2 regions of the Peribacillus sp. CSMR9 genome follow, and region 2 is predicted to be linked to the other one. Evidence: riboswitches for the same ligand, from Rfam matches in the RefSeq annotation. Region 2 holds a riboswitch; the other holds the start of a gene.
The links. Region 2 has a riboswitch for glycine ahead of glyA (serine hydroxymethyltransferase). Riboswitches for the same ligand answer to the same signal wherever they lie in the genome.

Region 1 (15,465 bases), on a different contig from region 2:
CTTCAAATCTTCCCTGGATAGATAGGCACGTATGCCTGTAACGATCGTGTCGTATTGGCTCAAATCACCTTCTGCTAAATCAGCTGCGGTTAACTTTGTAATGTTAAGGCCTGCATTGCTTAAGTAATCTGCTACTTTATCAAATCCACTTTCAATGTAACCCACTTTTAATGAAGCCGGCATTAAAAGCTCAAATGCAACGGTGTTGATGGCTGCTGGGTATTGGTAATAGAATGTTCCGATATGGTCATAGGAAATTTCCTGGATGGTAGAATCAAAGGTTTTTCCATTGACAGTGGCAACTGCCTTAACCTGATATTCCCCATTTCGAATTGCCTTCGGTGGTGTGAGGGTGAACTTCACTTGTTTTTCTTCTGATTTTTCATTAAATGATACGGCGGCTTTTTTAGGGAGGATTTCCCAGTTTTCAGGGATTTTCAAAGCGACCTTTGCTGATGTCTTTCCCTCTGTATAATTTTTCAAGGTTACGGTCACTGGTATTTCTTCTTTTACATCTACTGTATTTACCACGATATCTTCAGGAGATAGGGTAAGGCCAACGTCAGGAAGGACAGCTATCGTTCCATCCAATTCTTCCTTTATGGCAGTTTTGGTGCTGCCGTATTTATAAGAAATATTGGTTGTAATTGTTGATTCATCATAAGCATGGTAATAAGCTGCATCTTCTGGGACTTTAACCTGGTAGGTTATTTTTGCTGATTCATTTGGTTTTAGATTGATTTCTTTAGATTTTGTTTTAGCCGTCCATCCTTTAGGCACGTTTAATGCAGCCGCGACTTTTTTCAATGCTTGTTTCCCGTTATTCTTCAAGGTTACGGTTACGTTCGTATTTTGGCCTTTCGTAAGAATCATTGAAGCAGCTTTAGCTTGAACATCCAGTCCTGAGGAGACATAACTGACGTTTTGCAATTGCTCATCTTTTAATGAGAGCTTATGAATCAAGTCGTTCTTCGTGGCAGGGCTTAGCTTAGCTTTTTTGATTTGCGCAATAATTGAACGAACATTGGAGAGCGCTGTTTGGGATGTTGAAAAAACACGTTTATCATTTGGATAAGCCGTAATAACGGCATCCAAATTTCGTTGTAAGTATTTAAATTCACCCTTTAATTTTGAAGCTGAGTGAGGGAGTTTTTCAGCCCATTCTGTAAAATTATAAGGTACACCTGCAAAAAGGTCCGACTGTTTTTTTGTATCAACGGCACTTTGTTTCAAATCCAGATGGACCTGTCGAGGTGCTGCAGGAATATCAGAACCCATGCCTTGGCTTTTATGAAGATAGCGGGATTGTTCCCCAAGCTGCGGGTAAGTCATACCATATATTGGATCATATTTTCCGATTTCAATCGAAGTGGTTGCTTGATCTGCGGAGGAAACAGGTAAATATAACTTTTTCACTTGCCATACAGATAGTCCCTGTTTCAATTGTTGTGGAAAAACAGTTGGATCAGCGGCATCCTTAAAGGCACGTTCACTTAAGATTGTCATTGTTCGATGATGTCCATGCTGGGTATCATCATTTTGGAAGGAAGGCATCAATATATCAGGCTGATACGTTCGAATAAAGCGGATAAGCCGTTCATACGTGAGTTCTTCACCCCACTTTTCTAATGTTTCCCCTGGTGTTTTAGAGAAGCCGAAATCATAAATGGGATCAGAGGTTGTTTCACTTAGATGATACGCCTTCACCCCAGTGATTTTTGCAGCTTCTATCATTTCCCTTGAACGGATGATTCCAAGAGCATTGTCCAGTTCATCCCCAATTTCATTTTGTCCCCCTTCACCCCGATTTGCAATCAGGCTGGATGTCTTCACACCTAATCCTCTCGATAGATAAGCGAGAAAGTCACTTCGCTCATCATCTGGATGGGCTCCGCTGTTTAAGAATGTCACGGTTGTCTCGAGTGGCTTGACTGCATTCCATAACTCAACGTTGGCTTTCTCCGTTTTTGCAGCGCTGCCCCCGAGCGGCAAAGATGCAAGAACGAACCAAAGAGAAAGCAAAGATACCAGAGTTTTTTTCATTTTTCATTTAACCTCCTTCAACTAAAATACCTAAACATTTGTGAAGAAATTAATGTAGGTTAGTAATATTTTCTAACCAACCAGACGGAAAAAACATATCTAATAAATATCATTGATGGTTATAAATGTAAATAATGCGAAGTAACTATTAAAATGAGAATATTTAAAAGAATCAAAAAAAAACTTGTGTGCTAAATTCCTTTAAGTTATATTTTTACTTAATTAGTAAGAATTACTAACTAAATGATGTAAGGCCGTGATGTGATGAGTTTTAAAAAAACACCCAGTCATCAAAAATATGCAAATAAAAAAAGGATCATTCAATGCATTCAACAATGTTCACCCATTTCAAGAGCGGAAATCGCCGTTAAGCTTCAGTTGAGTAAACCGACTGTTTCTCTGGCTGTGGATGAACTTATACAGGAGAAATGGGTATTTGAGAAAGGGATTGGAGAGTCCTCTTCTCAAGGTGGGAGAAGGCCTATCCAGCTCTTTTTCAATGAGAAGGCTGCCTATATCATTGGGACTGATATTGGCGGGACGAAAGTGAAAATCGTTTTATGTGATTTAAGTGGAAAAATCCTTGCTGAAACTAGTTTTTCAACAAAAAATTATTTGCAATCAGGTCTTCTTAAACAAATGGCGATTGAAACGGAACGGTTAATTGCAAAGAATCAGATTGTGAAAAACAGGATATTAGGGATGGGGGTTGGGATTCCTGGTATAACGCAAACGGCAAGCGGATTAGTCATAGAGGCACCGAGTTTAGGATGGATTCAATATCCGTTTATAGCGGAAGCGAAACGGTATTTTGATTTCCCTATTTTTCTCGACAATGATGTAAACGCGGCGGCACTCGGTGAACAGTGGCTGGGTAATGCACAAAATAAGCGGAATTTGTTGTTCATTGCGGTTGGAACCGGTATAGGAAGCGGCATTATCTTGAATAACCAGTTATACAGAGGGGCTTCCAGTGCGGCTGGGGAGATGGGTTATATGGTGACGGACAAAGAGGATATGAAGCGTGAATTCAAGCCGATTTTCCATAGATACGGTTATTTGGAAAGTGTCGCAGGAGGAAAATCGATTGGCGGTCATTTTACTAGAGCTGTTCTCAAAGATCCTCAGCATTCTTTATTTGAACGGGCTAAGTCTTCCGAACTGACAGGGGAAGATGCCTTTTTGTCCGCGAAAAAAGGGGACACGACAGCCATGGCCGTCATTAATGAAGCAATCGAACATTTAGCCTGCGGAATTGTCAATGCGGCTAGTTTGCTAAATCCAGATGTGATCATATTAGGAGGTGGTGTATTAAATTCATCTGAATACATTTTACCTAGAATTCGTGAGATCGTTGATCGATATCTTCCAAGTTTAGTAGAAATGAAAATTTCACAACTGGGAGAAAACGCAGGAGTATTAGGAGCGGTTTCCCTATTCTTAAGGGAACATGATAGCATTTTGAATTTTCATGATGAGGGGGATTAATAATGAAAAAGAGGAAAAAGTCGCTTGTTTCAGTACTGACTTTATCGGCAGCAATATTGATTTCAGGATGTAACGGTACTGATACGAAAACGAATTCGGATGCTGGCGGTGCCAAGGGAGAAAAAGGTGAGTTGGAAGATAAAATCGTCGTTTATTCACCGCATGGCAAAGATATTTTATCAACATTCGAAAAGCAGTTCGAAGGTAAATATGGCATTGATGTTGAGTGGCTTGATATGGGGTCTCAGGAAATCCTTGACCGTGTTCGCTCAGAAAAAAATAATCCGCAGGCAGACGTTTGGTGGGGAGCACCTTCCACAAACTTCAATCAAGCAAAGGATGAGGGGCTGCTAGCTGCTTATAAGCCTACCTATTCCGATAGTCTCGATGCAGGATTCCGCGATCCGGAATGGTATTGGACGGGAACGAGCCAGACACCAGAAGTCATCATGTACAACAGCAAAGAACTATCCAAAGCCGAAGTGCCGAAAGATTGGGATGAGCTGCTTGATCCGAAGTGGAAAGATGAAATCATCCTCCGCTATCCGCTAGCCTCCGGGACGATGAGGACAATTTTTTCTGCGATGATCTATCGTACGTATAAGGATACAAATGATCCACAAGAAGGATATGACTGGTTAAAGAAGCTCGACCAAAATACAAAGGAATATTCAGCCAACCCGGAAATGATGTATAACAAGGTGGCAAAAGGAGAGGGCTCGCTTTCCGTTTGGGCAATGCCGGATGTTGTCATGCTGAAAGAAAATAAAAATTATCCGTTTGAGTTCGTCATTCCTGAAAGCGGAACGCCAGTATTGACAGAAGGAATTGCCATCGTTGAAGGTGCCAAACATCCCAAAGCGGCTGAAGCGTTTTATGAGTTTGTGAATTCACCAGAAGCCGCAAAGATTTTGGCGGAAGACTTTTACAGGATTCCGACCAGAAGTGATGTGAAGGATTTACCTGAATGGATCACGGATACAGAAATTAAAGCGATGGATATTGATTGGAATGCATTCCAAGAAAAAGGTGACGAGTGGATGAAATATTGGGACGAAAATATAAAAAGTGGGGATAAAGAAATTAAAGAATAAGGAAGTGTCGTTGGATGGCGTCAATAAAAATAGAGAATGTCCAAAAAGCCTTCGGGAAAACGATAGCTGTTGATCATTTAAATCTGGAAATCAAAGAAGGCGAGTTTTTTACCTTTCTTGGCCCAAGTGGCTGCGGTAAAACGACAACGCTTCGGATGATTGCCGGTTTTTATTATCCAACAAAAGGCGTCGTCCGATTCGGCAACAAAGATATGACGCGTGTACCTCCGGAGAAAAGGAATACAGGCATGGTATTTCAAAACTATGCCCTCTTTCCCCACATGACTGTATTTGAAAATGTTGCATTTGGTTTGCGCGTGAGAAAAGTTTCTTCAAGCGATTTAAAGGGGAAAGTGCTGGATGCACTTCGCAAAGTCAGACTGGAGAGCTACTCGAGTCGTCAAGTGAGCCAGTTAAGCGGAGGACAGCAGCAGCGTGTTGCCCTTGCCAGGGCCCTGGTTATTGAACCGGAAATATTGCTGCTGGATGAACCATTAAGTAATCTGGATGCCAAGCTTCGTGATGAAATGAGGGTAGAAATCTTAAGGCTGCAGCGTGATTATAAGATTACCACCATTTATGTCACACATGATCAAGCTGAGGCATTGTCCATGAGTGATCGGATTGCTGTGTTCAATTTTGGTGTATGCCACCAGGTCGGGACGCCGGCAGAAATTTATAATCGGCCGGCCAATGATTTCGTGGCGAGTTTCATAGGTGAGATTAATCTATTGCCCGTTCAAGTCGAAAAAGTTCAACAAGATAATATAGTGGTAACCCTAAAAAACAGTGAACAACCGATTAAATTCAATGTACAAAATCAAGTTAGTGAAGGAATTTCTATTCTGCAGACTGATTATGACCTTGCTGTTTCGATTCGTCCTGAAGCAATCAGGATTCTGGATGTGGCCGAAGAGGGAATGAATATCTTTAAAGGTAAAATCAATTCCGTCCAATTCTTTGGATCTGTAGTAAATGTCATGGTGGATGTTCAAAACGTGTTATTAAGGGTGGATGTATTTAATACTCATGAATTTGGATACTTTTATCAAGGGAAGGAAGTATATGTCCAACTTCCTGGGAAACAGCTGCGCCTTATCCCTGTCATAAGCGGTGAAGTTCCATGATTAAAAATCGTGATACTAGACTAACGATTTGGCTCCTAATACCAGTTTTATTAGTGCTCGTGGCTTATGTTCTCTACCCATCGTCGAGAACATTTATAGAAAGTTTGCAAAAAGACGGATCGATATCCCTGGGGAATTATCAGGACTTCTTCATACAGGAATCAAAAACGAACCTAGAGGCTCTATGGAATTCCGTTTATATATCCATATTGAGTGTATTGGTCAGTGCCTTGATTGGCATTCCGCTCGCATTCATTTTTAACCGTTACGATTTTCCAGGCAGAAGCTTCTTTTCATCAGCAGCGATTTTGCCGATTGTTCTTCCATCATTGGTGGGGGTTATGGCCTTTATGTTTTTATATGGAGAATCGGGATTAATTCCAAATGCTATCAAGGATATGTTCGGTCTCGATAAAGTTCCATTTAAAATTGGCGGGGTATCAGGAATCCTGATCGTTCATGCCTATACGATGTATGTCTATTTTTATATGACCGTATCCGCTGCAATCAATAAAATTGATCCGTCCCTGGAAGAAGCTGCATATAACTTAGGCGCAAATAAATTCAAGGTTTTTTGGAAGGTGACATTTCCATTATTGACACCTGCCATCGTTGCCGCTTCTTTACTTGTTTTCATGATATCAATGGCTTCTTTCAGTGCCCCGTTTCTATTAGCTGGGGGGTACAGGGTGTTGAGCCTGCAAATTTATTTTTCGAAAATCAATGGTGATATGGAAATTGCTGCCACTCAATCCGTCATTCTATCCATTGTTTCAATTTCATTTCTATTATTCATGCGTTGGTATCAGAATAGGAAAGATTACCGCATGGCTTCGAAAGGGATTGGGGCACACAGGAGTGAAGTGAAAAATCCATTTATGAAGTGGATGATGGTCGTAACGGGTATCATCGGCGTACTTATTCTGCTTTTACCGCACTTTACGATTCTATTGCTTTCGCTTGTGCCGGATGGAACCTGGACGTTTCAAACGTACCCGACAGTATTTAATGCGGAAAATTACCGACTTTTGTTTGAAGACCCCAATATCTTTAAACCGTTACGAAATAGTTTACTGATGGCTGTTATTGCCACACTAGCAAATTTGGTGTTTGGGGTCATCGCGTCCTATGTTCTTGTTAAACGGAAATTCGTCGGGAAAAGCTTTATTGATATCCTAGTCATGATTCCGTGGGCCTTGCCTGCAACGGTTATTGGGATGAACTTGATATTCGCATTTAATGAACCTAGCGTTTTTTCTTTCGGTCAAATATTAGTAGGAACATTTTGGGTTTTGCCCCTTGCCTATTTCATCAGACATATTCCCCTTGTTGTTCGCTCAACTAACGCCGTTCTGGAACAGCTTGATGACTCAATTGAGGAAGCGGCAAGAAACTTGGGGGCAAAGTGGTTTTATACCTTCAGAAAGGTCATTTTACCGATTATTTTGCCTGGTGTTTTATCAGGGACATTATTAGCCTTTATAGAGTCTGTAGGAGAATTCCCAACCTCAGTCCTGTTGTACACGATTTCAAACAGACCCATATCTATTGAAATCATGAATCAGCTTCGGATGTTCAATATGGGGCAGGCAGCTGCCTATGGGATGATTCAAATCACGCTGATAGTTATCGTTCTTTTTATTTCGAACAAGTTTTTTGGAATAAAAGCGGAAAAAGCTTTATAAATCGGAGGTTCAAAGATGAGTAAGCTTGAAGAATTTATCAAAAATGAAGGCAGTGTTTTTCCCGGAAAAACATATGCGGAAGAGCTTCTAATGCCTGTTTTTAATGATCAAAGAGATTACTTATTTCATGTTATGTTCGATATTCATCGGGCACATGTCATCATGCTTTCGGAACAAAAGATCATTAAAGAAGAAGAAGCGAAAACCATGCTGGAGGGGATTCGGAAAGTGGCTCAAACAGATCTCACTCTCCTGACCTATCAACCTCAATTCGAAGACTTATTTTTCATGATGGAGGCAAAGATTGGCGAGGAAATCGGTCACGAGCTCGCAGGAAAGATTCATATCGGCCGTAGCCGTAATGATATGGGAGTTGCGATGTATCGGCTTGTTATAAGAGGTCATCTTCTCCAATTGATCGGCTATGCAAACCAATTGAGCGAGGCATTCTTGGTGCAGGCAGAAAAACATATAGAAACCTATATTACTGGTTACACGCATACCCAACCGGCTCAGCCGACTACATTAGGCCATTACTTTTTAGCCATTTATGACGTTCTTCAAAGGGATATTGGACGGTTATGGGCAGCCTATGAAACGGTGAACCAATCCCCCCTGGGCGCGGCTGCGTTAACAACTACTGGTTTTCCAATCAGCCGTAACCGTACCGCTGAACTGCTTGGGTTTGAGGTGGTTGTTGAAAATTCCTATGACTCAATAGGCGGGGCTGATTATTTATTGGAAACCGCAACTGCCATTATGACGTGCATGGTTAATACTGGGAGGTGGATTCAAGATTTCTTGCAGCATGTGACAAGGGAGTTTGGTACATTTCATGTGGCAGATCCTTATGTTCAAGTTAGCAGCATCATGCCGCAAAAAAGAAACCCAGTATCAATTGAACATTCCCGTTCGATTGCAAGCAGTGCGTATGGTGATGCACTTGCTGCAATGAATATGATCCACAACACACCATTTGGTGATATCGTCGATACGGAAGATGATTTACAGCCGCATTTATATCGGGCTTTTTCGAATGCAGGCCGTGTCATGAAACTAATGTATGCAGTCATATCAACATTGAAAGTAAATGAAGAACATACAAAAAAAATGGCCGCAAAATCCAGTATAACAATTACTGAATTAGCTGATACCCTATCAAGAGATTACGAGATATCATTTAGAAAAGCCCACTCCATAGCAAGTACAATTGCAAAACGGTCGATAAGTGAAGGGAAAGAGCTATATGATTGGGACACACAAGAAATCAACAAGATCATCAATGAATTCGTTGCAGTGAATTTAACTGAAGACGAATGGAAAAAAATCATCTCTCCTGAATACTTTGTGGAAATTAGAAGCATTCAAGGCGGGCCCAGCCCGAAAGAGGTTTCGAGGATGATTGTAAATAGAAAACAAAAACTGGAACAAGCGTTGCAGGAGTATAAGGAAATGGTTAAAACATTGAATGATGGAAGGAAGGCTTTAGTGGATTACTAAGTTATGAGTTTTAACGGGCATTAAATTCACGAGTATTTGCTCCAAACTCACGAGTAAAAGCATGAAACTCACGAGTATTTGCACCAAACTCACGAGTAAAAGCATGGAATTCACGAGTATTTGCTCCAATCGCGAGTAAAAGCGTGGAATTCACGAGTATTTGCTCCAATCGCGAGTAAAAGCGTGAAACTCACGAGTATTTGCTCCAAACTCACGAGTAAAAGCGTGAAACTCACGAGTATTTGCTCCAATCGCGAGTAAAAGCATGAAATTCACGAGTATTTGCTCCAAACTCACGAGTAAAAGCATGAAACTCACGAGTATTTGCACCAAACTCACGAGTATTTGCACCAAACTCACGAGTAAAAGCAATGCGGGATGTATTTTAAAGTTCATATTTCATAATATATAGTCATTCTTTATTAGGGTGGCTATTTATTTTGATTTCTATTGCAACTGAGATTTCCCTAATGATAGTAAATGAAGATTATTTCCAAAACGATGCTATTATTTGTAAAATACATAATATAAGGCGGAACGTTAATGTCAAATAGTTCTCAGTTCGGTTTTATCCTGATTTTAATAGCTTTTGTAATATCGATTACTTTTTGCTTTAATCCGGAAGCCTTATTAAAAGGTGGATATGATTTAGCTATGGATGGTCTGGTAGTAGCCAGAACCTTGATGAATTTATTAGTTAAAATAGGGGATTTGATTATAAACAAAAAAGATTGGTAGTTTATTATGAGACATTGTTTTTTGACGGCTATTAACTTTCTATAATCACTCTTAAGAAAAAGGACATTATTACTGTATTATTCGAAGGAAGGCTCAGTCTTTTGACTGAGCCTGATGTTCATTCACAGGATTTCCAAAATAATCAGCATCAATGAGTGCTTCATATATCGTTAACGGATTTTGGTTCCAACTGAACCGCATGATTCCTGAGGGCAAGACTTACCGTTATCATCACAATGAAATTGAATGCCAAGGCGATGATTCCCACATTCAAATCTTTCGCTGCTTGTGGCAAGGATGGAAACAGGGTCCCTATTGTTGAATGACTGAGTGTAATGCAGATCACGATGGCCAATCCGGTGATGATGCCGGCGATTGCGCCATATTTATTGATTGGATTCTTTTTCTTCTTCAGACTAAATAGAAGGGACGGGAATAGCTGTGTGATGAGACTGTATCCCATGAGAATTAATGCTGACATCGTTTCGCCGCCGTTTAAGGTGAAGTAGACGGCTATAAGGGCAATGATTGGCACAAGGATCTTTGCCAATCTTACAACGTGGCGATCTGATACTGTAGGTGCAAATTCCTTATAGACGTTTTTAGCGAGCAGTGTAGCGACGCTCATCAAAAGCATGGATCCTGGCACTAATGCGGTCAGCAACCCAGCCCCGCCGATTATACCTATAAACCATGGGTCAAAGGTCTGGATCGAAAGGCGCAGCAATGAGAGGTCTGCATCTGCCCCTACGAGTCCAGGCACTTTCAATATAGCTGTAAACCCTACAAAAAATACGAATAACAGCATGAGCGTATATAAAGGGCTGATGATGGCATTTTTTCGAAATACCTTCCCGCTGCGAGCTGAATAAACCGCGCTGAAAACTTGGGGCCACATATAGAAACCAAATACGAGCAATATTACCGTGGAGATGAACCATGATATGCTAAGTCCCTGCTCGGGGAACTTTAGAAAACCAGGCTTGGCCGCATCAATTGCTTCGAACATCGGCTGAAATCCACCAAAGTAATGAATGGGCAGATAAATTCCTAAGAATCCTATAATGGCGATCATCATGATATCTTTAATGACTGCTGTCCAGACTGAGCCGTGTATACCGGAAATCATTACATAAATGGTAAGGCCGATTGCCCCCATCCATACCGCCGCAGACATTGAGATTGCACCATAAGATGCCTCTGAGACAATGATCCCCAATCCTTTCAGCTGCACGACGATCACTGGAATCATCGACACCACACCGACAAGCGCAGCCAAAATTCCTAAACTGGGACTCTTATATTTGCTTACAAAAAAATCGGATTGGGACATCAGTTTATTTTCTTTGGCATATTTCCATATTTCAGGAAGGAGCCAATAGGATAATACGTAAGACAAAGTAATGTAAATAAGAACATATAGAGCGGGTGCGCCCTTGCCATAGGCCCAGCCGCTGCCGCCAAGGAAGGAGAAGGTCGTATAGATTTCCCCAGCCATCAGCAGGAAGACGAATATTGCACCAAAACCGCGTCCGCCCACCGTCCATTGTTCCAAGTTCATATCTTTTCCTTTTGAAGAACGAATGCCTAAAAATATCGATAGTAGTAAAAAAGCTAAAATGATTATGAGAGCAATATTCATTCCTGGTCACCTTCCCGATTCCGGGGATCCAGCTTATACATGATGCCCAAGATGGCAGAGGTAAGGACCACCCACATAGCCATCCAGAACATATTGAAAGGCATCCCTAATACATAAGGTTCTATTCTATTAACAAAAGGTAGAAATCCTAGTATGCCTATAAAAGGAACTAGAGTAAGGATATATAGAATCTTCATTAAACAAACCCCTCCGTTTTAAATAAAGTGAAACGTCCAACAATGGGGGTTTTACTTCAGTGCCACTGATGGATGGGTGAACCAAACTGGATGGAAAATTCATACATGACGGATATTCCTTCGTTGATAAGGAACCGATGATAAATATAAGCTTACACTATTTTGATATGAAATTTAATGCAGTTGCTTGATATATTTTTAGCAACAGAGCAGCTGATAAAAGATAAAGCCTTGAATTCTTATAGAGTTCAAGGCTTTATCCTTTTACTATCTTTTTTTCTGATAGTTATATAGTATCACCAAGACCATGAACCAGATTGGCGTCATGAGCAGTGATAGCCGTGTAGCTTCAGCGAATAGCATAACAATAAGGATGAACAGGAATAATCCTAAAATGGCGTAATTGATAAAGGGTGTAAAAGGAGCCCTGAAAGTTGATTCGGCTCTTAGGTCCGGCCGTGTTTTCGAATATTTGATATGTGAGATCAAGATGATGCTCCATACCCATATGAAACAGATGGCACTGATGGTTGTCACAACGGTAAATGCCTGTTCCGGTATCAGTTTGCTTAACAATGCTCCTAGTGATACAACGATTGTTGATGTTAATAAGGCATTGCTAGGAACAGCCTGTTGATTTAATTTTTTCAGTTTAGCAGGGGCTTCTCCATTCCTGCTTAACGTATAGAGTATTCGGCTTGTTGAAAATAAACCGCTGTTGCATGCAGAAGCAGCTGATGTCAAAACGACGAAATTGATGATCCCTGCAGCGACAGGGATGCCGATTAGCGCAAAGACTTCTACAAATGGGCTGCTCGTGGCATCCAGTTGTGTCCAAGGGTTGACACAGAGAATGACGAATATGGCACCTACATAGAAAAGTAAAATCCGGACTGGGATTTTATTGATGGCAGACGGAATGTTCTTTCTCGGGTTCGCCGTTTCTGCTGCTGAAACCCCGACCAATTCGACACCTACAAAGGAGAAGACGACCAGCTGTAAAGACAACAGGAATCCGGAAATTCCATTTGGGAACATGCCTCCATGAGTCCATAGGTTCGTTAGGGAAACCGTTCCCGTATTGGTATTGAAGCCGATGGCCAAGAGAATGATTCCTACGAATATCAAGGTGATGATCGTGATTACTTTTATGATGGCAAACCAGAATTCCAATTCGCCAAATAACTTAACGGTCAATAGGTTCAATCCTAACAGAATGACAAGGCATATTAGAGCCGGTATCCATTGAGGGATATCGAACCAGTATTGTATATAGACACCGACAGCTATGATATCGGCCATTGCGGTCATGATCCAACAGAACCAATATGTCCAACCGGTCACGAAGCCAGCCCATGGGCCGACATATTCGGTTGCGAATTCAGTGAATGAAGTATACCCTGCATTGGATAAGAGCAATTCGCCTAGGGCTCTCATCACAAAAAACAAGGCAATTCCAATTATTAGATAGGAGAAGATGATAGATGGACCTGCCATTTGTATGGCTTTTCCGGATCCTAAAAATAAACCGGTACCAATGGTTCCTCCTATTGCAATAAGTTGTACATGACGATTTTTTAAATCTCTTTTTAATTCCTGTTTAGCCAATTCGTACGCCCCCGTCTTTTATAGTCTTGGTAGTGAATGATTTCAAACCTGCATGGTCTTGGAGAAGGACGTGATTTTTTTACCCAGCTTCCATTTTCCAATGGTTTTCACGAGTGTTGTTTTAAGTCCAATCACAAAGTGGACAATAAAAAAAGAGATTGGATATACCAATCTCTTAAAGGGTTCAGAATAACAATTTATCATTCGTTACTCTTCTGTCCTTTTGCCTGAGATTGTGAATCCTTCGGCGCTGCATCTTGTACAGTCTCTCCAGAAGCTGCTCCTGCTATAGTGTCATCCATAGCATTCATCGCTTGCTTGTATGCGGTTGTGTAAAAATGTCTGTCTGCGGTGATCTTCCACTGCTGAAGCATTCATTATTCTTATAAAATAATATTGGAATTCTATCATCTATTTTTCTGAAGGTCAACAATTTTTTTTGGGAGTTAGCCAGTCTTATAGGAGGTTTATAACACATTGAAATGGTTTTAATTTTTTTAAACGTTCACTTGATTCTACTCTTTTTTTTGTGTAATCACTATTATAAAATACTGATTCACTTTTTTTAAAAAAGGTATTTTAAGATAGGAAAAATCGCCAAGATATATTTGACAACTGTTTTTTTGAAAAATACATTTGTGTTTTTACAGAGTATTTACTATTATAAGATAAGAAAACAAAATTAAAGTGTTATTTATATGATTACGATAAGGCATTTCTAACCACAATAATAAATAGAGTCGATTGGCGGTAAGGATGGAAGAGCATTGCTGCTAATATTGCATCTGGGGGAGTTAATCATGTCAAACAAGGAATTAAAGAGAGGGCTGGAGGCACGTCACATTCAAATGATAGCTTTGGGCGGAACCATTGGGGTCGGGTTATTCATGGGATCGGCGAGCACGATTAAATGGACAGGGCCTTCTGTAATGCTTGCATATGCCATCGCAGGTATATTTATATTTTTCATCATGCGTTCTATGGGGGAGATGCTATATTTAGAACCGACTACGGGTTCTTTTGCATCCTTTGCTAGCAGCTATATACATCCTTTGGCAGGTTATATGACTGCTTGGAGCAATTGGTTTCAATGGGTAATCGTAGGAATGTCCGAAATCATCGCCGTTGGAATGTATATGCAGTATTGGTTCCCGGAGTTACCAGCTTGGATACCAGGTGTGGTCGCCATGATCATCTTGGGGGCAGCCAACCTCATTTCCGTAAAATCTTTCGGGGAATTTGAATTTTGGTTTGCGCTTATAAAAATAATAACGATTGTATTGATGATCATTGCCGGCCTTGGCCTTATTTTCTTTGGAATAGGGAATGGCGGAGACGCAATTGGATTATCGAATCTTTGGGCAAATGGCGGCTTCTTTACTGGAGGCTGGACAGGATTCTTCTTTGCGCTTTCCCTTGTCGTGGCTTCCTATCAAGGCGTTGAGCTCATCGGCATCACGGCCGGAGAAGCGAAGAATCCAACGAAGACCGTAACAAAAGCGATCCAATCAATCATATGGCGCATTTTAATTTTCTATATTGGCGCTATATTCGTCATCGTGACGGTTTATCCATGGGATAAACTAGATGACATCGGAAGTCCATTCGTTTCAACCTTTGCTAAAATCGGTATCACAGCAGCTGCAGGCATCATTAACTTTGTCGTAATCACTGCGGCAATGTCAGGATGCAACAGTGGGATCTTCAGTGCAGGGCGTATGCTTTACACACTGGCATTGAATGGCCAAGCTCCTAAAATCTTTGCAAAAGTATCTAAAAGTGGAGTGCCGGCATATTGTACGATCGCTGTACTATTAGGATTGGGTATCGGGGTTGTCCTGAATTACCTTGCACCGCCGGAATTATTCCTTTATGTGTACAGTGCGAGTGTTTTACCCGGAATGATTCCATGGTTTGTCATACTTATCAGTGAGCTTAAATTCAGAAAGGTAAATGCTGCTGAAATGGAGAAACATCCGTTCAAAATGCCGTTGGCCCCTTACAGTAATTATGCGACAATTGCCTTTTTACTGATGGTGCTGGTGGGTATGTGGATCAATCCCAGTACCAGGATTTCCTTGGTTGTCGGGATCGTTTTCCTAGCATTGGTCGTAGTAAGTTATTACATGCTGAAAATGGATAAACGAATACCATTGGATGCTAAATCCGATGATGAGATTTCCAGTTAAGAAGTCTCGTGCCATTTCGATAAAAAGATGAGTGATACGAGTTTTTCTATAATAAGGATTTTGGGAGATCATCTTGTTTTATCTACGTTCATGACTCGAGCTTTGCCGAGTGTGTTTCCCCTTAGTATAAATATAATAGACACTAATTAAAGTT
Region 2 (15,465 bases):
GTGGGAATTCGTATGCAGGAACAAAAGTTAGATAGAGGGCTAAAAAACAGGCACGTACAACTCATCGCTATTGGTGGGGCAATCGGAACGGGATTATTTCTTGGAGCAGGAAAATCTATTCATTTAGCCGGGCCATCCATTTTAATTGCTTACATGATTACAGGCGTCATTTGCTTTTTAATCATGCGCGCACTTGGAGAACTACTCTTATCTAATTTGCACTATCATTCCTTTGTCGACTTTGTAAGAGACTATTTAGGTAAAATGGCTGCATTTGTAACCGGCTGGACCTACTGGTTTTGCTGGATTTCAATCGCAATGGCCGACTTAACAGCAGTTGGTCTTTATACTCAATACTGGTTTCCCTCTGTACCACAGTGGATGCCAGGATTAATTGCACTTGTCATTCTACTATTTATGAATCTTGCAACGGTAAAACTTTTTGGCGAAATGGAGTTCTGGTTCGCATTAATTAAAGTCATAGCTATTCTAGCACTAATTGTTATCGGTATTTTCATGATTATTAAAGGCTTTTCCACTGATTCAGGCGCAGCAAGTTTCACGAATCTATGGAGTCACGAAGGTATCTTCCCAAATGGAATAAATGGTTTTATCCTCTCATTCCAGATGGTAGTGTTTGCGTTTGTTGGCATTGAACTTGTAGGACTAACAGCAGGTGAAACAGAGGATCCAGAAAAAGTTATCCCCAAAGCGATCAATAATATTCCTATTCGGATTATAATTTTCTACATTGGCGCACTTATTGTCATTATGAGTGTTTATCCGTGGAACGCAATCATCCCAACGGAAAGCCCATTCGTCCAAGTATTTGTGGCCGTAGGTATCGCTGGAGCTGCTGGTATCATCAATTTTGTCGTCTTAACATCGGCGGCTTCGGCATGTAACAGTGCAATCTTCAGTACAAGCCGGATGGTATACTCACTTGCCAAAGATAAAAATGCACCTGTACCGTTTGCAAAACTTAATGACCGTAAAGTACCTTCCAATGCATTGGTCTTTTCAACGGTTGTCATTTTAATTTCCGTTGTTTTGAATTATTTAATGCCTGAAGGAGTATTTACCTTGATTACAAGTATCTCTACAGTATGTTTCATTTTTATTTGGGGAATTACAGTCATCAGCCATTTGAAATATCGTAAAACAAGACCAGATCTAGTGAAAATGAACAAATTTAAATTACCACTTTATCCATTTTCCAATTACTTGATCCTTGCTTTCCTAGCGTTCGTCCTTGTTGTTCTTGCACTTGCGAACGATACTCGTGTTGCCTTAATCGTAACTCCTGTTTGGTTTATTATGCTGGTTGCGATTTATAAGATGCGCAAAACGCAGGTAGATCAGGCGGATCAGAGAGAGGCAGCGGGGAATTAAGTAGCAAGAAACCCTTTGATTCCATTAACGGTGTTTGTCCAGATAGCTGCCGCTCCATATTTTCCAACTCGTGAGTAAAAAATCTGCCCGTTATAAAAAGCTTAAGATATCTGGATGATCATATTAAAATTAAAAAAAATATCTCAGAATATTATTGTTAGCGCTTTCAAAAATGCTTGACATAATTATTATCAACAACTATTCTAAATGTACCAAATTGAATAAGCGGATGACAGTTGTGGGAGAGTGCAAAGCGACAAGCCACCGAAGGAGCAAGTTCCAAAAAGACCCTTGGAACAAATCTCTCAGGTAGATGGAACCACAAATGGACGCACCTCTGGAGAGCGCGTATAAACATTTACGCCACCAAAGGGGAAAGGCTCTATTAAAGATGGAGCTAAACTCTCAGGTAAAAGGACAGAGAAGGGTAGAGAACGCTACGACCCTTTTCTGTCCTTTTTTGCGTGCAAAAAAGGGTGTAAAGCATACTGTTATTAACAGTTTTCATAGAAAAGTAGGCCTGTAGCGGGAAAGAAACTTAATTGTCTAGTACCATATTGAAATTCGTTATTAAGTAAAAATTCAGAATTACGCGAAAACATTAGGAGGAAAATAAAATGAGTTTACAACAAAATGATTTTACCATTTTTGATGCTATTGAGAAGGAAGGACAACGTCAACATGAAACACTGGAATTGATTGCATCAGAAAACTTCGTTAGCCCTGATGTATTGGAGGCCATGGGAAGCGTGATGACAAATAAATATGCAGAAGGTTATCCAGGAAAGCGCTATTATGGCGGATGTGAATTTGTCGATGTGGCAGAACAAGCAGCTATTGAGCGCTTAACAAAGCTTTTCGGTGCCAAATATGCAAATGTTCAGCCTCACTCAGGTGCACAAGCCAATTTCGCAGTTTTTTTCGCACTGCTTCAGCCTGGTGATAAGGTGATGGGAATGAACCTTTCACATGGTGGCCACTTAACTCATGGAAGTCCAGTCAGCGTTTCAGGAAAATGGTTTGAAGTTGTGTCTTATGGAGTTAGAGAAGATACACAGCTAATTGATTATGATGAGTTGGAAGCTATTGCAAAGAAAGAAAAACCTAAATTGATTATTGCTGGGACAAGTGCCTATCCAAGAACGATTAATTTTGCACGATTTAGAGAAATTGCCGATCAAGTTGGTGCAAAACTTATGGTGGATATGGCTCATATAGCCGGGCTGGTAGCTACTGGTCTTCATCCTTCCCCAATCCCATATGCAGATGTTGTGACAAGTACAACTCATAAAACATTAAGAGGACCACGGGGGGGAATCATTTTAACGAACGATGAAGTAATAATCAAAGCGATTAATAAATCCGTATTCCCGGGAATTCAAGGCGGTCCACTAATGCATATCATTGCAGCAAAAGCAGTTGCTTTCAACGAGGCTTTACAACCAAGCTTTAAGGATTATGCGAAACAAGTCATTGAAAATGCTACAACACTTGGCGAAACATTAAAAAATGAAGGTGCAGCCCTTGTTTCTGGCGGAACAGATAATCATATTGTCCTTTTGGATTTACGTCCGTGGAATTTAACAGGAAAAGAAGCAGAGAAGTTATTGGAAGACGCGGGCATTACCGTTAATAAAAATACGATTCCCTATGATCCAGAAAAGCCATTTGTTACTAGCGGTATCCGAATGGGGACAGCAGCTTTAACAACTCGAGGTATGAAGAAGGAAGAGATGGTGAAAATTGGCGAAGTGATTGCAACGGTTCTAAAAAGTAAAGGGAATAAAGCCGTTATTGAGAAAGCAAGAGTAACAACTAAAGAGATTTGCGGTGTTTATCCGTTATTTCAAGAGCCAACGACTGTGTGAAGAAAGGGGCAGCAATTATGCCTTTGCTGAAACCTGAGCAACGGCCATGGCAGCGAGATATGTCTTTTGGAATCATGGCAATGAAAGAAACCGGTAACAGGTGAAAGAACATCTATTTTACAAAAAATCATAATTGGGGGTAGATCATGGGTATTGAAACAGCATTAAAGCAAACACCGCTTTTTGAAGTATATAAAAAATACGGAGCAAAAGTTATAAATTTTGGTGGCTGGGCTCTGCCGGTTCAATTTACTAGCATTTTAGAAGAGCATGAAGCTGTTCGAACTGAAGCAGGACTTTTTGATGTTTCTCATATGGGAGAAGTACTTGTGGAAGGGAAAGATGCCGAGAGTTATATTAACTACCTTGTTACAAACGATGTAACAAAGCTTAGCATCAATCAAGCACAGTATACCGCAATGTGTTATCCAGACGGTGGAACCGTCGATGATTTATTAGTTTATAAATTAGGGAATGAAAAATATTTACTCGTCATTAATGCCGCAAATATTGAGAAAGATTACGAATGGATGAAGCAGCATGTAAAAGGAGAGATGGCACTCCAAAATATTTCGGAAGACATCGCTCAGCTTGCCATCCAAGGACCAAAGGCAGAAAGCATTTTGCAAAAGTTAACGGAAATAGATTTATCAGAAATTGGTTCTTTTAAATTCGCCCAACATGTCAACATCTCGGGGATTACCGATGTACTTGTATCCCGTACAGGTTACACAGGAGAAAATGGATATGAACTTTATTTATCTGCAGACAAAGCGGAAGTACTTTGGGAAAAGATCTTAGAAGCAGGAGCCACGAATGGATTAAAACCATGCGGACTTGGTGCACGGGACACGCTTCGGCTGGAAGCACGTCTTGCACTCTATGGCCAAGAACTAAGTAACGATATCAGCCCGCTGGAAGCAGGAATCGGCTTTGTCGTAAAGACGAACAAAGAAAGTGACTTTATTGGAAAATCTGCTCTTACACAACAAAAAGAAACTGGATTAAAACGAAAATTAGTAGGGATTGAAGTAATAGGCCGGGGAATTCCGCGTCATGGTTACAAGATAATTTCTAAAGATGGAGAGGAAATAGGTATTGTGACATCAGGAACACAATCACCATCTTTGAAGAAAAGCTTAGGTCTTGCCTTGGTATCAGCCGATCAAGCTGAAGTAGGGACGCCGATACAAGTGGAAATCCGAAATAAACAGATTGAAGCCGTTATTGTTAATGCACCATTCTATAAAAGGTAAGCGGAAATATTTTAATAGAGTTATCGTGTAGTTTTCAGGAGTCGATTTCGGTTACCTTGCATGCAGCCTTGAAATCGGCTCCTAAGGGTAAAATCATCTAAATTATATTCTGAATTATGGCAATAGTGAAAAAAACCAAAAGAAAAGGGGAAAATACAATGACGAAGGTAATATCAAGTTTTAGATATAGCAAAGAACATGAGTGGGTACAACAATTAGAAGGAAATCGTGTACGTATTGGAATCACTGATTATGCACAAAAGGCGTTAGGTGATATCGTCTTTGTTGAAAACCCAGCGATTGATGATGAAGTAGCTGTAAATGAATCGATGGGAACGATCGAGTCGGTTAAAGCAGTTTCCGAACTTTACTCACCTGTTTCAGGTACGGTAGTTACTGTAAATGAAGAGTTAGAAGGCGCTCCAGAGACGATTAACGAGCATCCATTTGAAGCAGGGTGGTTAGTCGAAGTAGAAATGTCCAATCCAGAAGAGTTAGACTCGCATCTAAACGAAGATGAGTATCAAGCATTTACTAATGAAGGAGAGGAATAATATGACAGCCACTTATAGATACCTTCCTGATACGAAACAAGACCAAGACGAGATGCTCACATTTTTAAATATTTCTTCGATAGATGAGTTATTTGGAGATATTCCAGCTGAAATCAGATTGCAGGGTGAGCTAAACATCCCAAAGGCGGTTCCTGAACCTCTGCTTGTGAAAAGAATGAACCAGCTTGCTATCAAAAACAAAAATGCGAATCATTACCCGACTTTCCTAGGCGCGGGTACATATGATCATTACATTCCAAGTGTGGTAAACCATATGATTTCACGCTCCGAATTTTACACAGCCTATACACCTTACCAACCGGAAATCAGTCAAGGTGAATTACAAGCAATTTTTGAATTTCAAACGATGGTTTGTGAGTTGACAGGTATGGATGTGGCTAATTCTTCCATGTACGATGGTTTTACATCGCTTGCAGAAGCTGCATCACTTGCTGTTGCATCTACAAGACGTTCGAAAGTTCTTGTATCCAAAGCGGTACATCCTGAATCCAGGGCTATTTTACATACAGTAGCAGGAGGCCCGGGATATACAGCTGAGGAAGTAAACCTAGCTGATGAGGTTACAGATTTAGGGAAGCTGCAAGAACAAATAGATAAGGACACTGCTGCCGTAATTGTTCAATATCCGAATTTTTTCGGTTCCATTGAGGATATAAAAGCAATTAAGAAAATTGCGGAAGAACAGGGTGCCCTTTTAATCGTAAGCGCCAATCCTCTTGCACAAGCACTCTTGCAGGCTCCTGGGAAACTTGGGGCAGATATTGTAATCGGTGATATGCAGCCATTAGGAATCCCAATGTCCTTTGGCGGTCCGCACTGCGGCTATTTTGCGGTAAATAAAAAACTCATGCGCAAAATCCCAGGACGCATTGTAGGCCAAACAGCAGATGAAAAAGGACAGCGTGGATTTGTGTTAACACTTCAAGCACGTGAACAGCATATTCGCCGTGATAAAGCCTTATCCAATATTTGTTCCAACCAGGCATTAAATGCTCTTGCCTCTTCTATTTGTATGACATCACTTGGTAAGCAAGGGATTCGTCAAATGGCACAGCTAAACATTGAGAAAGCTGATTACATGGCGAAAACTCTAGAGCAGAAGGGCTTTACCATAATCAATGAGGCACCATTCTTCAATGAGTTTGTTGTCGAGCTTCCTCGTCCGGTAAAGGAAGTCAATGCAAAACTTCTTAAGGCGGGTATTATCGGTGGATTTGATTTAGAAAGTGATTACGGTTTTGAAAATAAAATGCTGCTAGCTGTGACTGAGCAGCGAACAAAAGAAGAAATTGACCAATTTGTTGATGCTTTGGAGGCGATTGTAAATGGTTGAATATAATGAGTTAATTTTTGAAATAAGTCGTCCAGGACGGGTAGGTTCAAGTATTCCGGATAGTGACGTTGACTATGTTGATATAAATGAAAAATTTCCAAAGCATTTAATTCGTGACGAACCGGCGGAGCTGCCAGAAGTATCAGAGTTGCAGCTTGTCCGCCACTACACAGCGCTCTCAAATAAAAACCATGGAATCGATAATGGATTCTATCCACTGGGTTCTTGTACGATGAAGTACAATCCGAAAATAAATGAAGATGTGGCACGGTTGGAAGGCTTTAGCCGCATTCATCCATATCAGCCCGTTGAAACAGTACAAGGTGCATTAGAAGTTTTATATGAATTACAGGAAGAGCTAGCCGTCATTACAGGAATGGATGCTGTAACATTACAGCCATCCGCAGGGGCTCAAGGGGAATGGACAGGTTTAATGATGGTTAAGGCGTATCATGCTCAAAAAGGTGAAACCAGAACGAAAGTACTTGTTCCAGACTCAGCGCACGGTACAAATCCTGCAAGTGCAAGTGTTGCTGGTTTTCAAACGATCACGATTCCATCCGATAAAAATGGATTAGTTGACCTAGAAGAATTAAAGAAACATGTGGGATCTGATACAGCTGCGCTAATGTTGACAAATCCGAATACCCTTGGACTTTTTGAAAAAGAAATTGTGGAAATTGCTCAGGTTGTTCATGAAGCAGGGGGCCTATTATACTATGACGGAGCGAATGCCAATGCCATTTTAGGTAAAACAACACCAGGTCAAATGGGCTTTGACATCGTGCACTTAAATCTGCACAAAACATTTACTACGCCTCATGGAGGTGGCGGACCAGGGGCAGGTCCTGTCGGTGTGAAAGAGAAACTTATTCCTTACTTGCCAGTGCCGCGCATAGAAAAAGAAGGTGATAAATATGTGCTGAACGCTAATTATCCGCACTCTATCGGAAGGGTAAAAGGGTATTATGGAAACTTCGGAATTCTCTTGCGGGCGTATACGTATATTCGCACGATGGGTCCAGAAGGGCTGCGCCAAGTATCAGAAAGTGCCGTGCTTCATGCTAATTACCTTCGTAAAAGATTAGAGCCATACTTTGAAGCGCCATATTCACAAATTTGCAAGCATGAATTTGTCCTATCCGGATCCAGGCAGAAAAAGCTGGGTGTAAGAACACTTGATATGGCAAAACGTCTGCTAGATTTCGGCTACCATCCGCCGACCATCTATTTCCCGTTAAATGTAGAGGAATGTTTGATGATTGAACCGACAGAAACAGAGTCGAAAGAAACACTCGATGCATTTGCGGATGTAATGATTCAAATTGCCAAAGAAGTAGAAGAAAACCCTGGGGTAGTTTTAGACGCACCACATACTACGGTGATTGGGCGATTGGATGAGGTCCAAGCAGCTAGACAACCAATCTTGCGTTATTCCAAAGAGGAAGTAGTAGAGGAAGCAACGGTAACGTCATAAATGAATGATTGAACATGGACCACCAAGGATGGATTATAAAGAAAAGAATCTCAATATTTCATTCTAGGTGGTTTCATAAGCGTGTTTAAAAAGGATATTGAGAACTAAAAAGACAGAGCAATGGAGAAACTCAATCGGCCTTTTTTTAGCCCTATTGATCAACCTATTTAAAGCTAAAATTACATCTGCTCATAGGAGTGAGAAATAAAATGTCCATCACTGATCTTCGTAAACCAGAATGGCTTAAAATTAAATTAAATACGAATGAACAATATACAGGCTTAAAGAAAATGATGCGTGAAAAAAAACTTCATACTGTTTGTGAAGAAGCAAGATGTCCTAATATTCATGAATGCTGGGCGGTACGAAAAACGGCAACTTTCATGATTTTAGGAAGTGTATGTACGCGGGCTTGCAGATTCTGTGCAGTTCAAACAGGGCTACCATCAGAGCTTGATTGGGAAGAGCCCGAACGTGTCGCAGAATCAGTAAAGCAAATGAACTTAAAGCATGCGGTGATTACCGCTGTTGCTCGTGATGATTTAAAAGACGGCGGAGCAGAAGTATTTGCAGAAACCGTAAAGGCAGTGAGGCGGCAAAATCCATTTTGCAGCATTGAAGTTCTCCCCTCGGATCTGAATGGGGAATATGACAACTTAAAAACATTAATGGATGCAAGGCCAGATATTTTGAATCACAACATTGAAACAGTAAAACGCTTATCTCCCAGAGTTCGTGCACGTGCAACATACGAACGTTCACTAGAGTTTTTAAGGCGGGCAAAGCAAATGAATTCCACTATCCCGACGAAATCAAGCATCATGATTGGTCTAGGAGAAACAAAAGAAGAAATTATGGAAACAATGGATGATCTTCGCGCTAATGATGTGGACATCATGACTATTGGTCAATATTTGCAGCCTACTAAACGACATTTAAAGGTCGAAAAATATTGGAGCCCAGAAGAGTTTGAAGAACTGAAAAACATTGCCATGTCAAAAGGGTTTAGTCATTGCGAATCCGGTCCGCTTGTTCGCTCCTCCTATCATGCAGATGAACAAGTTCGGGCAACTAAGGTTAATGCGTAATCATTTTTCAATAAACCATTAAGAAAGGGGAGAATCAGATGATAGTCAAAATAAAAATAACAGAGGCAGCCATGAATAAACTGAAGGAAATGACATGTAAGGGTGCCCAAATTCCTCGCATTGACGCTGATATTGCCGGCGGCTGCGGGCTGTCGGTGAAGTTCTCCCTCTTATTGGATGAACCCCGCCGAAACGATGCAATTATTGAATATGAGGGACTTCAGCTTAGATTAGATCATTTTACAAAACGCTATTTAAATGAAGAAACACAAATTGATTATATAGAAGATAGTGGCTTTATTGTTGGAAAAAGCTTTGCATCCAGTGCATGTGCCATTGAAATAAATTAAAGAATCGTCACGGCTTACCTATTAATAGAATAGATCGTGTTTAATATGTTAGTTGTTTTCTTACACTATCCATATATTCATGGTTATGAAAACAAAAGGGGGATGTATTAGGTGAATCAAAAATATGACGTTGTTATCATCGGTGGCGGCACCGGTGGATATGTTGCGGCCATTCGTGCGTCTCAATTAGGATTAAAAACGGCGGTAGTTGAACAAGGAAAACTTGGTGGAACATGCCTTCATGCAGGTTGTATTCCAAGTAAAGCATTATTAAGAAGTGCAGAGGTATATTCGAATGCAAAAAATGCAGATAAATTTGGTGTTATTGCACCGGAAGTTGGACTGGACTTCTCAAAAGTACAGGCCAGAAAAGAAGAAATAACAGAACGCTTATTTAAAGGTGTACAACATTTAATGAAAAAAGGGAAAATAGATGTGTTTGAAGGGAAAGGAAGTATTTTACAGTCAAAAGATGTTTTAGTGAGACTGATTCATGATGAACGGGAAACAATATTAAGCTCTCGAAATATTTTAATAGCTACAGGATCTCGTCCAAGGACATTACCCGGCCTAGAAGCAGATAGCGAATATGTGATGACATCGGATGAAGCGCTACAAATGAAAGAGCTCCCAAATTCCATCATTATTGTCGGCGGCGGTGTTATTGGAATAGAATGGGCTTCGATGCTTATTGACTTTGGATTAGAAGTGACTGTGATTGAGTATGCCGAGCGCATTTTACCGACAGAAGATAAAGATATTTCAAAGGAAGTACAGCGACTAATGAAGAAAAAAGGTGTGAAAATCGTAACAGGGGCAAAGGTACTTCCAGAATCGTTGGAAAAAGGTGACGGTGTCTCTATAAAGGCGGTATATAAAGGGAAAGACACGACATTTTCAGCAGAAAAATTATTAGTATCTGTCGGAAGATTAGCAAACATAGAAGGCATTCACCTTGAAAATACCAAAGTTGAAGTCGAGAGTGTTATTCAAACAAATGAGTATTATCAAACGAATGAGCCAAACATTTATGCAATTGGAGATGTGATTGGAGGATTACAGCTTGCCCATGTTGCTTCACACGAAGGGATCATCGCAATTGAACATATGGCAGGAGAAAACCCTGTGCCACTTGATCAAACTCTTGTTTCAAAATGCATATATAGTAACCCAGAGGTAGCTAGTGTAGGCTTAACAGAAGAGGATGCGAAGGAGAAAGGATATCAAGTAAAAACAGGAAAGTTCTCCTTCCGTGCGATTGGAAAGGCTCTTGTTTTTGGTGAATCAGATGGTTTTGTCAAACTCGTTGTTGAACAAGAGTCTAGTAAGTTGTTAGGAGCGCATATGGTTGGGCCACATGTAACCGATATGATTTCAGAAGTTGGTCTTGCACGAGTATTAAATGCAACAGCTATGGATATTGCGCATACGATACACCCTCACCCTACATTAGCGGAAGCAATTGGGGAAGCTGCCCTAGCTGTATATGGTAAGGAAATACACTCATAGATATAAAAATATTAAAAGAAGAGTTGAATACTTCTTCCTTAAGGGGAGGCGAACCATATGATAGGTGGGAGAAGTTCGATATTAAGTATCAAGTAGTTTCACTATGAAAACCGGAGATGTTAAATCGCGGAAGCGGAAGCGTCTGTCAGTAAAAAAATTTTAAGGTCTATCGTCCCTCTCACCGTAGTTCAAGATTGCTAGAAATGAAAGTGTAGTAACGGTATTGTTCGGACACCTATAGCGGTAGAGTTTAGCCACCCCTTCTGAATTCGAAAGTTTTTACATATTTTAATTACAAATCTAAAGGATGGTGAGAGACCATTGTATAAAGAAGTGAATGTTAACCGTGCTAAATTATTAATATCTTGTCCAGAGAAACCAGGTATTATCTCAGCTGTATCTAACCTTTTATTAGAAAGCAGAGCAAATGTTGTTCATTTTGACCAACATACGACGGATCCACAAGCAGGTATGTTTTTTATGAGGATCGAATTTGATTTAAACGACTTTGATGCTTCCTATGCAAAACTTGAAGAGGACTTACATGTGCTGGCCCAGGCTTATGCGATGGAATGGAACTTAAGCGGTAATAATAAAAGAAAACGAATGGCTATCTTTGTATCCAAAATGGATCACTGTCTTATGGAGCTTATATGGCGTTGGAAATCGAATGAACTTCCAGTGGAAATTCCGATGGTGATCAGTAATCATCCTGATTTAAAAAAAATAGTAGAAAGTTATGGCATCCCTTATTATCATATTCCTTTAGCTAATGAAACGAAGCAACAAGCAGAACAGAAAGCACTGGATCTATTGAAAGGGAAAGCAGACTTTATTGCCTTGGCTAGATATATGCAAATTCTTTCCCCTACATTTGTATCGGAGTTCCCAAATCAAATTATTAACATCCATCATTCTTTCTTACCGGCATTTGTCGGTGCAAATCCTTATGCGAGGGCCTATAACCGTGGTGTTAAGTTAATTGGAGCAACTGCTCATTATGTTACGAATGATCTTGATGAAGGACCCATTATTCAGCAAGATGTAAAGCGGGTTAATCATAGACATACAATCGAAGAATTAAAGGTTACCGGAAGTCATGTGGAAAGACAGGTTCTTGCCCAAGCTGTTTCTTGGCATATTGAAGATAGAGTTATTATTCATGGTAATAAAACAATCGTGTTTGATTAAATACAATATTATGATGTTCAATGATAGGAGATAAACTTTAAAGATAATTGAGGAACTTATTATTTTTCCAATATTTTTAAAGATTTTTCTCTACTAATCTATTAGAGCAGACAAAATACTCTTTCTTGGTAGTATTTTGTCATATCTCAACGCGACATCATTACTATTTATACCTATTCCTATATTAATGCCCACATCTCAATCTCTATTATAATTGAAATCAATTCCATAAAAGTTTTGCCACGTTTACTTAAACGAAAAACAGCTTGATTCATTTTGTGCATTTGTTGATTGAGGCGATTCACTGCTAATTTCTGAGCATTATAAATATAAATAAGCATCGTAAAATCGACATGTATTTTACCTTTTTCGCCTGTTCGATAACTGAAATTATTATAGTTAAAAGAACTCTTTTTAAGCATTGACTTGCTCAAGGGAAGTTCTCGTCTTGTAGAGCTTTTTCCATACTTTTTGAACATGTAACCGGGACGGGCCACACCAATCGCAGGGTTGGAAGTTATGTGTGGCTTCCATTATCCTGTAAAGGCAACGATCACATCTGGGCTATGTGCAGTTGTGGGAGCTGCGGTAGGTTTCCTTTGCTAATCGTGTTCAGAATTAAAAGATTAGGACCGTTTCACAAATAACGGCGAATTAGAACAAAAAGCGGCATATGAAGGCGGTTAAACAAATCTTTTCCCAGAAAAGGGGCATTACACGATGAAATATAGATCTGCATTCGATATAATCGGTCCCGTCATGATTGGACCTTCGAGCTCACATACAGCAGGAGCTGCCAGAATCGGCAGAGTAGCACGGACATTATTCGAAAAGCAACCGAAGAAAGCCATCATTTCTTTATATGGTTCTTTTGCAAAAACATACAGGGGACATGGTACGGATGTTGCTGTCGTAGGCGGAATTTTGGATTTCGATACGGATGATGAACGAATTCCCACTTCATTGACGATAGCGGAAGAAGCGGGTATGGAAGTTACCTTTATAATCGAGGATACGGTGATGGATCATCCTAATACAGTCAAAATCAGACTGTTCGACGAAAGTAAAGAATTAGAACTTGTTGGGATCTCGATAGGCGGCGGAACGATAGAAATAACAGAGTTGAATACGTTCAAGCTAAAATTGTCAGGTGAAAACCCAGCTATTTTAGTGGTACATAACGATGTTTATGGAATTATATCTTCCGTTTCAACGGTTTTAGCCAATCATGAAATTAACATTGGGCATATGGAAGTTTCACGTAAAGAAAAAGGTCAAATGGCTCTCATGGTGATTGAAGTCGATCAGAAAATCAAGAGCGATGTCATGAAGGAAATTGAAAGTTTGGAAAACGTGTCGCAAGTCATAAGGATGGTTGAATGATTAAAAGTGTGGGCACAGATATGGAGGTAAAAACATGTTCCGAAATGTAACAGAGTTGGTTGAACTTGCTGAAAGTAAAAATGTAAAAATCGCGGAAATCATGATTTTACAAGAAATGGAGTTTTCAAGCCTGTCGAGAGAACAGGTCATTGAAAAGATGGACAGGAATTTGACAGTGATGGAGCAAGCGGTTGAGAGAGGTCTTAAAGGTGTGCAATCCGTTACAGGTCTAACCGGCGGGGATGCCGTTCTTTTGCAAAATTATATCAAAACAGGCAAGGCACTCGGGGGCAACTTGCTACTGGATGCCGTCAGTAAAGCCGTTGCGACGAACGAAGTCAATGCAGCAATGGGAGTGATATGTGCAACTCCAACTGCCGGTTCTGCTGGAGTAGTTCCCGGTACGTTATTTGCCGTGAAAGAAAAATTACACCCAACCCGAGCTGAAATGATTGATTTTCTTTTCACCTCCGCTGCCTTTGGATTCGTGGTTGAAAACAACGCTTCCATTTCTGGAGCGGCTGGTGGCTGCCAAGCAGAAGTGGGCTCGGCAAGTGGAATGGCGGCAGCTGCGATAGTTGAACTTGCCGGCGGTACACCGAGCCAAGCCGCAGAAGCGATGGCGATCACATTGAAAAATATGCTTGGACTGGTTTGTGATCCAGTTGCTGGATTGGTCGAAGTTCCTTGCGTGAAACGAAACGCAATGGGTGCTTCCAACGCGATAACGGCAGCTGATATGGCACTTGCAGGCATTACGAGCCGCATTCCATGTGACGAAGTTATCGACGCCATGTATAAAATAGGATTGACCATGCCAGTTGCACTTCGTGAAACGGCAGAGGGCGGCCTAGCTGCGACTCCGACTGGGCGTAGATTGGCAAAGGAAATTTTCGGTTCATATAAATAAACCTACACCTTAAGCTCAGATATGAAATCCTTGTCCTCAAAAGTTCTCTGTATTGCAATACATTGGAGAAATAACAAAGTCACCTCTAGGTACAAAATTGAACCCTGTTCATGACTAATCAGGGATATAAGGTGAACCCTAGCTTCAGTTACGGAGCCTTCAGGTTTCAGAGGACTCGCATTGTAGGACTGAAACCCTTTGATTTTCAAACCTTGATGACGGAATCCGATCAAAATCGTATTACTTGGTGGATGAACTCAATATAGAGGATACTGTTTGAACCCCAACATAGAACGCACGCGCTTCTTAATAAAACGAAGATTTTGTTCCACTTTAACTAACTTGCCCCATAAGTAAGTACTAGCATATAAGTAAATGGTGCATAAAGAGCTTGTTCCTTAAACAGACTGCTTCCACATTCAAACCATCTTTTCACTTCAGTGGTAAGTGAATTGGGATAATATATTTTTAAAAAACGAGACAAAACGAGACAACAATCTCATTTTGTCTCGTTTTGTTTCGACTGAAAATAGAAAAAGTCCTAATTTACCGAACTTCCATTTTGGCACACTATTTGCAATATAGATCATTGACTCATTATTAATGATTGGGGGCTGAAATATGGAAACGGTTCAAAAGAATGAAATGAAGTTATCACAAGACAAAGCTTATTGGATGTACAAAAAAATGCTGGAAATAAGAAAATTTGAAGACCAGGTTCATGAATCATTTGCAAAGGGGATTTTACCAGGTTTTGTCCATTTGTATGCTGGGGAGGAGGCGGTAGCTGTAGGAGTATGTGCACACCTATCCGATAAAGACAGCATTACAAGCACTCATAGGGGGCATGGCCACTGTATTGCAAAAGAATGCGACCTAAACGGGATGATGGCTGAAATCTATGGGAAAGTGACAGGGCTTTGTAAAGGAAAAGGCGGTTCCATGCATATTGCCGATCTCGATAAGGGGATGTTAGGCGCGAACGGGATAGTCGGTGGAGGCTTTCCGCTCGCATGCGGTGCAGCATTGACGGCCAAATATAAAAAGACTGATCATGTTAGTGTTTGTTTTTTTGGTGATGGTGCCAATAATCATGGGACATTCCATGAAGGCATAAATCTGGCGGCAATCTG

Region 1: it holds a riboswitch for glycine, as region 2 does, so the genes downstream of both, N9I19_RS10620 (amino acid permease) here and glyA (serine hydroxymethyltransferase) in region 2, are expected to answer to the same signal.

The regions. Positions count from the first base shown of each region.
Region 1 covers NZ_JAOPHO010000017.1:15,914-31,378, forward strand. Annotated here, with positions in the region: gene N9I19_RS10565 (NEW3 domain-containing protein) at 1-2,043, opposite strand, end outside; gene N9I19_RS10570 (ROK family transcriptional regulator) at 2,308-3,531, shown strand; gene N9I19_RS10575 (extracellular solute-binding protein) at 3,534-4,625, shown strand; gene N9I19_RS10580 (ABC transporter ATP-binding protein) at 4,640-5,752, shown strand; gene N9I19_RS10585 (ABC transporter permease) at 5,749-7,437, shown strand; gene argH (argininosuccinate lyase) at 7,453-8,937, shown strand; gene N9I19_RS10595 (hypothetical protein) at 8,948-9,091, opposite strand; gene N9I19_RS10600 (hypothetical protein) at 9,088-9,276, opposite strand; gene N9I19_RS10605 (hypothetical protein) at 9,481-9,675, shown strand; gene N9I19_RS10610 (sodium:solute symporter family protein) at 9,836-11,317, opposite strand; gene N9I19_RS10615 (DUF3311 domain-containing protein) at 11,314-11,514, opposite strand; gene N9I19_RS10620 (amino acid permease) at 11,782-13,122, opposite strand; glycine riboswitch at 13,328-13,406, opposite strand; gene N9I19_RS10625 (amino acid permease) at 13,923-15,311, shown strand.
Region 2 covers NZ_JAOPHO010000010.1:60,056-75,520, forward strand. Annotated here, with positions in the region: gene N9I19_RS08070 (amino acid permease) at 13-1,392, shown strand; glycine riboswitch at 1,720-1,823, shown strand; gene glyA (serine hydroxymethyltransferase) at 2,010-3,260, shown strand; gene gcvT (glycine cleavage system aminomethyltransferase GcvT) at 3,407-4,516, shown strand; gene gcvH (glycine cleavage system protein GcvH) at 4,675-5,070, shown strand; gene gcvPA (aminomethyl-transferring glycine dehydrogenase subunit GcvPA) at 5,072-6,424, shown strand; gene gcvPB (aminomethyl-transferring glycine dehydrogenase subunit GcvPB) at 6,417-7,901, shown strand; gene lipA (lipoyl synthase) at 8,111-8,989, shown strand; gene N9I19_RS08105 (iron-sulfur cluster biosynthesis family protein) at 9,028-9,339, shown strand; gene lpdA (dihydrolipoyl dehydrogenase) at 9,451-10,848, shown strand; gene purU (formyltetrahydrofolate deformylase) at 11,170-12,039, shown strand; gene N9I19_RS08120 (hypothetical protein) at 12,219-12,473, opposite strand; gene sdaAB (L-serine ammonia-lyase, iron-sulfur-dependent subunit beta) at 12,760-13,422, shown strand; gene sdaAA (L-serine ammonia-lyase, iron-sulfur-dependent, subunit alpha) at 13,457-14,332, shown strand; gene N9I19_RS08135 (thiamine pyrophosphate-dependent dehydrogenase E1 component subunit alpha) at 14,954-15,465, shown strand, end outside.